DNA from 2 places in the Arthrobacter sp. 01N444 genome. Region 1 is predicted to be linked to the other one. Evidence: riboswitches for the same ligand, from Rfam matches in the RefSeq annotation. Region 1 holds a riboswitch; the other holds the start of a gene.
What was found. Region 1 has a riboswitch for glycine ahead of gcvP (aminomethyl-transferring glycine dehydrogenase). Riboswitches for the same ligand answer to the same signal wherever they lie in the genome.

Region 1 (5,157 bases):
AGCCGGCGCCGGCCGATCCTGTCGCCCAGGGAACCCATCGCGACCAGGAGTCCGGCCAAGACCAGGGGATAGGCATCGACGATCCAGAGCAGTTCGACGCCGGAGGCGGTCAGGCTGCTGGCGATGGCCGGCAGGGCGAACGTGAGCGCGGTGTTGTCCACGGCCACGAGCAGGACGGGGAACATCAGCAGGGCCAGCGCCACCCAGTCACGCCACGGTGCCCGGGGCCCGGTGGCCGCAGGAGTGCTGGTGGCTACGGTGATCGATGAAATGCTCATAAGGATAACTGTACCGTCTGGACGGTACAGTTAAGAAATGCGCTCGCGGACAGGCATGATGGGAGGCATGCCCAGGAAACCCGTCGCCCGCGAGGCCGTCCTCGATGCCTTCGAATCCCTGCTCATCGAAGTCGGTGAACGCGCCGCGACGCTGGACGCCGTCGCGCGCCGGGCCGGCGTCTCCAAGGGCGGCCTGCTCTACCATTTTCCGACGAAAGAGGCCATGATCGCGGTCCTGCTGGAACGGCTGGACCGGCTCCTGGCTGCCGATGTTGCGGCCATGGCGGCAGCCCCGGAAGGGGCGGCGGCGTACTTCATCAAGTCCTCGGTGTGGGCGGACACGCCCATGGACCGGGTCTTCGTGGCGGCCACGCGGCTCGCCGAGGTGGCACACGGGGAAACGCTCCGCCGCTTCGCCGCCGGCCAGGCGAGCTGGCTGGAACTGCTGGCGGCCGACGTCGGGCCCGCCATGGCGAAGGCCGTCCTGTGCATGGGGGACGGGCTGTACTTCAACGCCATGCTGGCGCGGGGTCCCGGCGGGCCGCCGCCGGAAGTCGAGGCGGACGTCCAGAGCCTCCTGGCCGCCGTCGAGCGCCTGCGCGGCTGAAGCCCACACCCACCCCCTCCGACCCTCTACTCCCCGCCGAATTCGCCGGAAGCGTTCGAGTACGCCGGAAAGTTGCGGCGACTCCGGGGCTTTCCGGCGAATTCGCGCCGCCGGATTCGCCGCCGGGTGGCTCGTGGCCCGTAACCTGGGTCCGCCGCCGGGAGGGAGTTTGCGGACGCGCGCCCGGCATAGGACAATGAGAGCTGTGACTGTAGTCACCCCCGATTGAACACCTAATTAAATACGCCTTTGATCTGCGGCGGGAGAGTCCTGCAAGTAGGTACAAGCAGGCGCCGTAGGAGCAAACCCTCCCCAGGAATCTCTCAGGCCCATGTACCGCCGCGGCAAGGCATCTCTGGAAAGTAGCAGGCGTGTCCCGGACATGCTGTGCTCACCGACGGTGCAAGCGGAGCCCTGAAACGCGGGCTGCGCGGAAACTCTCAGGTCCAATACAGAGCGGGGAGGAACCCGAATCAATGTGGCGTACCCTGCGCCGCCTGAGTTATGGAGTTCCTTGTGACTGTTACCCCAGCCTCCACGTCCTTCGTTGACCGGCATATCGGCGCGCGCCGCCAGGCCGACGTCGACGCCATGCTGAAGGCTGTCGGCTACGACACCGTCGACGCCCTGGTGGACACCGCCGTTCCGAAGGACATCCGCCAGGACGCCGACCTCGCGCTCGCCGCGGCCCTGAGCGAGGTCGAAGTCCTCGCCGAGCTGCGCAAGCTGGCGTCGAAGAACAAGACTGCCGTGCAGATGATCGGGCAGGGCTACTACGACACGCTCACCCCGCCGGTGATCCGCCGCAACATCCTCGAAGCCCCGGCCTGGTACACCGCGTACACGCCCTACCAGCCGGAGATCTCCCAGGGCCGGCTGGAGGCGCTGCTGAACTTCCAGACCATGGTCCAGGACCTGGTCGGCCTGCCGATCGCCAACGCCTCCCTGCTGGATGAAGCCACCGCCGTGGCCGAGGCCGTGCTGATGATGCGCCGCGCGAATAAGAACAAGACGGCGCACGACGGCAAGACCGTCCTCGACGCCGACTGCCTGCCCCAGACCATCGCGATCGTCAAGGGCCGCGCCGAGGCCCTCGGCTTCGAGGTCGAGGTCGCCGACCTCTCCAAGGGCCTGCCCGACGGCGTCATCAACGGCGTCGTCCTGCAGCAGCCGGGCGTCTCCGGCCGCGTGTTCGACCACACCGCCGTGATCGCCGACGCCAAGGAACGCGGCGCCCTCGTCACCGTCGCGGCAGATCTCCTCTCCCTGACCCTGATCACGTCCCCGGGCGAGCAGGGCGCTGACATCGCCGTCGGATCCGCCCAGCGCTTCGGCGTGCCGCTGTTCTTCGGCGGACCGCACGCTGCCTACATGGCCGTCCAGAAGGGGCTCGAGCGCTCCATGCCCGGCCGCCTCGTGGGTGTCTCCAAGGACAACGCCGGCGTTCCCGCCTACCGCCTGGCCCTGCAGACCCGCGAGCAGCATATCCGCCGCGAGAAAGCCACCTCCAACATCTGCACCGCCCAGGCCCTGCTGGCCATCGTGGCTTCCTTCTACGCCGTCTACCACGGCCCGGACGGGCTGAAGGCAATCGCCCAGTCGGTCCACGTCCACGCGAAGACCATCGCCGCCTCCCTGAAGGCCGCCGGCCTGGATGTGCTGCACACCTCCTTCTTCGACACCATCACCGTCTCCGTGCCGGGCCGGGCAGCTGAGATCATCGCGGCAGCCGACGCCAAGGGCGTCAACCTGCGCGCCATCGACGCCGACACCGTCGGCATCTCCGCCGACGAGGCCACGACGGTTGCCGTCGTCGCCGACGTCATAGCCGCGTTCGGCGCGTCCGTGACTGCCGCGGCTGCAGGCACGGACACTGCGTTCGGCCTGGACCCCGCCGTCGAGCGCACCTCCGACTACCTGCAGCACCCGGTGTTCAACACGCACCGTTCCGAGACCCAGTTGCTGCGCTACATCCGTCGCCTCTCGGACCGCGACCTTGCCCTGGACCGGACCATGATCCCGCTGGGGTCGTGCACCATGAAGCTGAACGCCACCGCCGAGATGGAAGCCATCTCCTGGCCGGAGTTCGCCTCCATCCACCCGTTCGCCCCGGAATCCCAGACCGCCGGCTGGCGTGAACTGATCGAGGACCTCGAAGGCCAGCTGACCGAGATCACCGGCTACGACCAGGTCTCCATCCAGCCCAACGCCGGTTCCCAGGGCGAGCTCGCCGGGCTGCTGGCGATCCGCGGCTACCACCTCTCCCGCGGCGATGCCCAGCGCAACGTCTGCCTGATCCCGGCCTCCGCGCACGGCACCAACGCCGCCTCCGCCGTGCTGGCCGGCATGAAGGTCGTGGTCGTGGCCACGGCTTCGGACGGCACGATCGACCACGCGGACCTGACCGCCAAGATCGAGCTGCACAAGGATGCGCTGTCCTGCATCATGATCACCTACCCGTCCACGCACGGGGTGTACGACGCCGATGTCCGCGAGGTATGCGACGCGGTCCACGCCGCCGGCGGCCAGGTCTACATCGACGGCGCCAACCTCAACGCCCTGGTCGGGCTGGCCCAGCCCGGCATGTTCGGCGGCGACGTCTCGCACCTGAACCTGCACAAGACTTTCTGCATCCCGCACGGCGGCGGCGGACCGGGCGTCGGCCCGGTCGCGGCCAAGGCGCACCTGGCCCCGTTCATGCCGGGCAACGCTGCTGATCCCGCCAACGGCGCCGACGGCACCCCGATCTCCGCCTCCCGCTACGGCTCGGCCGGCGTGCTGCCGATCTCCTGGGCCTACGTGAAGCTGATGGGCGGCCGCGGCCTCACCGAGGCGACCAAGTCCGCGCTGCTCGCGGCGAACTACATCGCGGCCCGCCTCAACGACTCCTTCCCGGTGCTCTACACCGGCGAAGGCGGCCTGGTGGCCCACGAGTGCATCCTGGACCTGCGCGAACTCACGGCCAAGACCGGCGTGACCGCCGAGGACGTGGCCAAGCGCCTGATCGACTACGGCTTCCACGCCCCCACCCTGGCGTTCCCGGTGGCCGGCACCCTGATGGTGGAGCCCACCGAATCCGAGGACCTGGGCGAGATCGACCGCTTCATCACGGCCATGGTCGCCATCCGCGCCGAGATCGACCAGGTGGCCAACGGCGATTTCACCGTGGAGCACAGCCCGCTGCGCAACGCCCCGCACACCGCCGCTGCCGTGATCAGCACCGACTGGACCCGCGAGTACCCGCGTGAGCAGGCCGTCTTCCCGGTCCACACGCTCAAGCAGGACAAGTACTTCCCGCCCGTCGGCCGCATCGACGGCGCAGCCGGGGACCGCAACCTGATCTGCTCGTGCCCGCCCCTCGAGGCCTTCGAAGAAGACACAGCAGTCCACTCCGACGACTCCGCCAACTCCGACTCTGACAGCTAGGGACAGCCACCGATGAATGAGAATTACACGGCACTTTACGAAGAGCACAAGAAGCTCGGCGCCTCCTTCACGGACTTCGGCGGCTGGCAGATGCCGCTGAAGTACAGCTCCGAACTCGCCGAGCACCACGCCGTCCGCAAGTCCGCGGGCCTGTTCGACCTCTCCCACATGGGCGAAGTCTGGGTCACCGGCCCCGACGCCGCAGCCTTCCTGGACTACGCCCTCGTGGGCAAGATCTCGGCGATGGCCATTGGCAAGGCCAAGTACTCGCTGATCTGCAACGAGGACGGCGGCATCATCGATGACCTCATCACCTACCGCCGCGGCGACCAGAAATTCCTTGTGGTCCCCAACGCCGGCAACGCGAAGGTCGTCGCCGCGGCCCTGGCCGAGCGCGCCGGTTCCGGAAAGGACGGCGGATTCGACGTCACCGTCCAGGACGCCTCTGCTGAGACCTCGCTGATCGCCGTGCAGGGACCCAAGGCCCAGGAGATCCTGCTGCGCCTGGTCCCCGCCGCGCAGCACGAGCTCGTCACCGGCCTGAAGTACTACGCCGCCGTGGACGTCCCGTTCATGTTCGCTGGAGCCAGCCAGGACCTCCTGCTGGCCCGCACCGGCTACACCGGTGAAGACGGCTTCGAGATCTTCGTCGCGAACGACGCCGCCGCCGCCCTCTGGCAGGCGCTCGTCGCCATCGCAGAGGACGGCGAGCTGACCCCCGCCGGGCTCGCGTCCCGCGATTCGCTCCGTCTCGAGGCCGGCATGCCGCTTTACGGCAACGAGCTCTCCCTGGAGGGCGATCCGTTCGCCGCCGGCCTGGGCCCCGTCGTCGCCCTGTCCAAGGAA
Region 2 (5,157 bases), on a different contig from region 1:
GGCGATCAGCGAGAGCTCGGCGGAAACGTCTTCCACCGTCACGTCGAACCCGCCTTCTTGGGCAGAACCGGCCCTTTCGGCCAGTGCCGCGGCCACGACCTTGGCGTTGCCTGCGTTGGGGACCACCAGGTACTTGTCCTCACCGCGGCGGTAGGAGATGAGGTCATCGATGATGCCGCCGTCTTCCTGGCAGATCAGCGAGTACTTCGCCTTGCCGACGGCCACGGCCGACAGCTTCCCGGCCAGGGCGTAGTCGAGGAACGCCGCGGCGTCCGGGCCGGTGACCCAGACTTCGCCCATGTGGGAGAGGTCGAACAGGCCCGCGGCGTTGCGGACGGCGTGGTGCTCGGCGAGTTCGGAGCTGTACTTCAGCGGCATCTGCCAGCCGCCGAAGTCCGTGAAGGAGGCGCCGGCCTTTTTGTGCTGCTCGTAGAGAGCGGTGTAGTTCTCACTCATCAGAAAATCCTTAGTTTTCGAATTCGGAAAGCGGCGGGCAGGAGCAGACCAGGTTGCGGTCTCCGGCGGCGCCGTCGATGCGTCCGACCGGCGGGAAGTACTTGTCCTGCCTGAGTGTGTGGACGGGGAATGCGGCCTGCTCACGCGGGTACTCGCGGGTCCAGTCGGTGCTGACGACGGCGGCTGCCGTGTGGGGTGCGTTGCGCAGCGGGGAGTTCTCCACCGTGAAATCGCCGTTGGAGACCTGGTCGATCTCCTGGCGGATGGTGATCATCGCCTCGATGAAGCGATCGATCTCCGCAAGGTCCTCGGACTCGGTGGGCTCCACCATGAGGGTGCCCGCCACGGGGAAGGACAGTGTGGGGGCGTGGAAGCCGAAGTCGATGAGGCGCTTGGCCACGTCCTCGGCGGTGACGCCGGTCCTGGCGGTCAGTTCACGCAGGTCCAGGATGCACTCGTGGGCCACCAGGCCGCTCTCCCCCGTGTAGAGCACCGGGAAGTGCTCATCCAGCCGGGATGCGATGTAGTTCGCCGCGAGCAGCGCGGACTTGGTCGCCTCGGTGAGGCCCTGGCCGCCCATCAACTTCACGTACGTCCAGGAGATCGGCAGCACACCTGCAGATCCGTACCGCGAAGCGGAGATGGCAACTCCCTTTCCCGGTTCGACCTTGTTCGCGTCCCCTGGCATGAACGGCGCCAGGTGCGCTTTGGCGGCCACGGGGCCAACGCCCGGTCCGCCGCCGCCGTGCGGGATGCAGAAGGTCTTGTGCAGGTTCAGGTGAGAGACGTCGCCGCCAAACTTGCCCGGCTGGGCCAGCCCGACGAGGGCGTTGAGGTTGGCGCCGTCGACGTAGACCTGGCCGCCGGCGGCGTGGATCGCGTCGCAGACCTCGCGGACGTCGGCGTCGTACACCCCGTGGGTGGACGGGTAGGTGATCATGATGCAGGACAGCGCGTCCTTGTTCGCCTCGATCTTCGCGGTCAGGTCCGCGTGGTCGATCGTGCCGTCCGAAGCCGTGGCCACCACCACGACTTTCATGCCGGCCAGCACCGCGGAGGCCGCGTTCGTGCCGTGCGCGGAGGCCGGGATGAGGCAGATGTTGCGCTGGGCCTCCCCGCGGGAGTGGTGGTAGCCGCGGATGGCCAGCAGGCCGGCGAGCTCGCCCTGGGATCCGGCGTTGGGCTGGATGGAGACCTGGTCGTAGCCTGTGATTTCGGCGAGGTCAGCTTCGAGGCCGCTGACGAGTTCCCGCCAGCCCTCGGTCTGGGAGTCCGGCGCGAAAGGGTGGATGGAGGCGAACTCCGGCCAGGAGATCGCTTCCATCTCGGCCGTGGCGTTCAGCTTCATGGTGCAGGAGCCCAGCGGGATCATGGTGCGGTCCAGGGCGAGGTCGCGGTCCGAGAGCTTGCGGATGTAGCGCAGCAGCTGGGTTTCGGAGCGGTGCGTGTTGAAGACCGGATGCTGCAGGAAGTCGGAGGTGCGCAGCACCCTCCCGGGCAGCTCGAAGCCCTTGGCCTCCACCACCGGACCGGCGCCAAAGGCGACGACGACCGCGGAGAGGACCTCCGGCGTCGTGGTTTCATCGACGGACACGCCAACTGTGTCCGCGTCGATGAGCCGCAGGTTGATGCCACGGGCCTCGGCGGCGGCGATGACCTTGGCGGCCTTGCCGGGGACGCGGACCGTGAGGGTGTCGAAGAAGGACTCACTCGCCAGTTCCCGGCCGGCGATCTTCAGCGTGGCGGCGAGGGCGCGGGTGTTGTTGTGGACGGTCTCGGCGATCGCCTTCAGTCCGTCCGGGCCGTGGTAGACGGCGTAGAACGAGGACACGATGGCCAGCAGTGCCTGCGCGGTGCAGATGTTGGACGTGGCCTTCTCGCGGCGGATGTGCTGCTCGCGGGTCTGCAGGGCCAGGCGGTACGCCGGGACGCCGGCGTTGTCTTTGGAGACGCCGACGATGCGGCCGGGGAGCGTGCGTTCCATGCCCTCGCGCACCGCCATGTACGCGGCGTGCGGGCCGCCGAAGAACAGCGGCACGCCCAGGCGCTGGGTGGAGCCGACGGCGATGTCCGCCCCCTGCTCGCCCGGAGGGGTGATCAGGGTCAGGGCAAGCAGATCCGCCGCCACGGTGACCAGTGCGCCGCGTTCTTTGGCCTCCGCGATCACGCCGGACTGGTCCCACACCCGGCCGGAAACGCCCGGCTGCTGGAGGACGAGACCGTTGATGTCGCCGTCGGGCAGACCGGCGGAGAGGTCAGCGACCTGCACCTCGAAGCCCAGCGCCTCCGCTCGGCCCCTGACGATGGCAATGGTCTGCGGGAGGCAGTCGGCGTCGAGGACGGTCTTGGCCCCGGCAGCGGACTTGTTTTTGTTGGCGCGGCGCATGAGAAGCACGGCCTCGGCAACCGCGGTGGCCTCGTCCAGGAGGGACGCATTGGCGACGGGGAGCGCGGTGAGGTCCTGGACCATGGTCTGGAAGTTCAGCAGCGCCTCGAGGCGTCCCTGGGAGATTTCCGGCTGGTACGGGGTGTAGGCGGTGTACCAGGCCGGGGCTTCGAGGATGTTGCGGCGGATCACCGGCGGGGTGACGGTGTCGTAGTAGCCCTGGCCGATCATCTGCACGGCCGTCTTGTTCTTGGAGGCGAGCTTGCGCAGTTCGGCCAGCACCTGGACTTCGCTGAGGGCGCTGTCCAGGGTGAGGGGCTTTTCCTGGCGAATGGAATCGGGGACCGCGTTGTCAACGAGGCCATCAACGCTGTCGTAGCCGACGGCCTTGAGCATGGTGTCGATGTCGGCCTGGCGGCGGGCGCCGATGTGGCGGTCTGCGAAGGTGGACGGGGACGATTGAACCGTCATGAGAGGAACTCCATAATTCAGGTGGCATCAAGACGCCACGATGATTCGGGTTCCTCCCCGCTCTGTATTGGACCTGAGAGTTTCCGTTTTGCCCTGCTGATAGCAGCGCGCCACTTGCACCGTCGGTGAGCCCGGTTGCCCGGACTGCTTTCCAGAGTTGCCTTGCCGCGGCGGTACGTGGGCCTGAGAGATTCCTGGGGAGGATTTGCTCCTACGGCGCCTGCTGAACGTACCGGCAGGACTCTCCCGCCGCAGATCATAAGCTGTGCCATTGGTCGGTGACACAGCTCACAATTTATCCGGTTCCCGGGCAGGATGCAAAATTTATTTCAATTGAGTCGCCGTTCCCGCGGACGACGGCGGGAGCTCTTCGCCGTCGTCCGCTTGCGTGGGTGAGGCGCATGAGGGCCGTGACGTTGATCCGGAACACGCGGTCCCAGAGGTCGTCGTCCACCTCGTGGATCGGACCCAGGGGGTTAGTCCATTCGGTGCATTATTCTGGACGGGATAACTTACTTTCTCGTGCGCGTCCCTCCCAGAGCGCTCATACGCTAGGAGCCTCCGTGAGCCTTCCGGATCAAGCGATGGAACAGACAGCTCCCAGCAGACCACGAAGCCTAACTCCCGCCGGGGACACGGCTTGGGGGTGGCTGATCGGGATCCTCGCAGGATTGCTCGGCTTGGGCCCTTGGCTGGTGACCGGCGCACAGCTCCCGTTGCAGAATTTGTGGGGCGCAGAGGTCGCTCCGGACCAGATGCCCGTGTCGTTACTGCCGCTGAGCCAATACGAACTCACCACGATCGTGGCCCTCCTTACCGTGGGAGGTGCGGCGGCCGGACTCGCGGTGCGCATCTGGTCTCCCGCCCGACGGCGACTGGTGACGTGGTGCGCGGCAGCCGGCGTTCTTGTGGTTCAGTGCACGGCGGCCGTCCAGTCCTTCACAGTGCTTGACGGCGGCTTGACGGGCGGAACAACGGCGAGCCTGTACTTCGCCGGGTTACTCGCGGGCGTGACCGCCTCCCTCGCTGCGGCCCTCGTGGCGCACCTGCTGCTCTGTTCGAGGTCACGGAGCCTGGCGGCATTGGCCGCCGGACTCGTGGCGGTGCCGCTCGCTTCGTGGACGGTGGAGTGGGTTGTCGGCTTCGTTGGGCACATCAACGTCCCCGTCACAGTGCCGTCAATCGCTCACTGGATTCCGGCCATCCTCGTTGGTTGCGCCCTGGCATGGTGCGGCCTGCGTCCTGCGCGGCGGACCGCGGTGTGGGCCGTGAACCTTGCGCTGTTGTGGTTGGTTCCCGCCCTGTTCATCTCGGTCAACTACGTCCTGGGGACCCGTATCCTGGCTGGCGACCTGCAGGAGATGCTGTTAATGAGTCGGCAAATCTTGGCGGTAACACTTGGACCCGAGGGCGGAGCAGCTCCCAAAATCTTGCTGGCCCTAGTCATCGCATCGGCGGGGCTGGGTGCCAAATCCATTGCCGCTCGCCGGCGACCGGACGCGCCCACCTTCCCGTCTTCGTAAAATCCGGACTCACCCGCGACGTGTGGACGTGATTGCACCAGCGGATCCGATGGTGCAATCACGGATTTGATCCCAATCCAGCGGGCGACGGCGGGACCTCCCGCCGTCGCCCGCCTGCCGTTTGGTGAGGTGCTTTACAGCGCGGACCAGCCGCCGTCGGAGGCGAGGATGGCGCCGTTGATGTTGGTGCCGTCGTCGCTGAGCAGGAACGTGATGGACGCGGCGAGCTGCGCGGCGGTGGCGGGCGTGGGGACGGTGGCCTGCATCAGCGGGCCGAGGCGTTCGGCCGCGAGCTGGGATCCCCAGGTGGCCACGATGTTG

Region 2: linked by a shared signal. The riboswitch ahead of gcvP (aminomethyl-transferring glycine dehydrogenase) and the one ahead of gcvP (aminomethyl-transferring glycine dehydrogenase) in region 1 are both predicted to bind glycine.

Annotation. Positions count from the first base shown of each region.
Region 1 covers NZ_JBFTRB010000022.1:73,364-78,520, forward strand. The annotation lists gene AC1DKN_RS19370 (MFS transporter) at 1-278, opposite strand, end outside; gene AC1DKN_RS19375 (TetR/AcrR family transcriptional regulator) at 346-885, shown strand; glycine riboswitch at 1,136-1,234, shown strand; glycine riboswitch at 1,236-1,350, shown strand; gene gcvP (aminomethyl-transferring glycine dehydrogenase) at 1,390-4,311, shown strand; gene gcvT (glycine cleavage system aminomethyltransferase GcvT) at 4,324-5,157, shown strand, end outside.
Region 2 covers NZ_JBFTRB010000026.1:33,904-39,060, reverse strand. The annotation lists gene gcvT (glycine cleavage system aminomethyltransferase GcvT) at 1-456, opposite strand, end outside; gene gcvP (aminomethyl-transferring glycine dehydrogenase) at 467-3,313, opposite strand; glycine riboswitch at 3,366-3,473, opposite strand; glycine riboswitch at 3,475-3,572, opposite strand; gene AC1DKN_RS20505 (hypothetical protein) at 4,009-4,836, shown strand; partial or broken gene AC1DKN_RS20500 (SDR family oxidoreductase) at 4,971-5,157, opposite strand, start outside.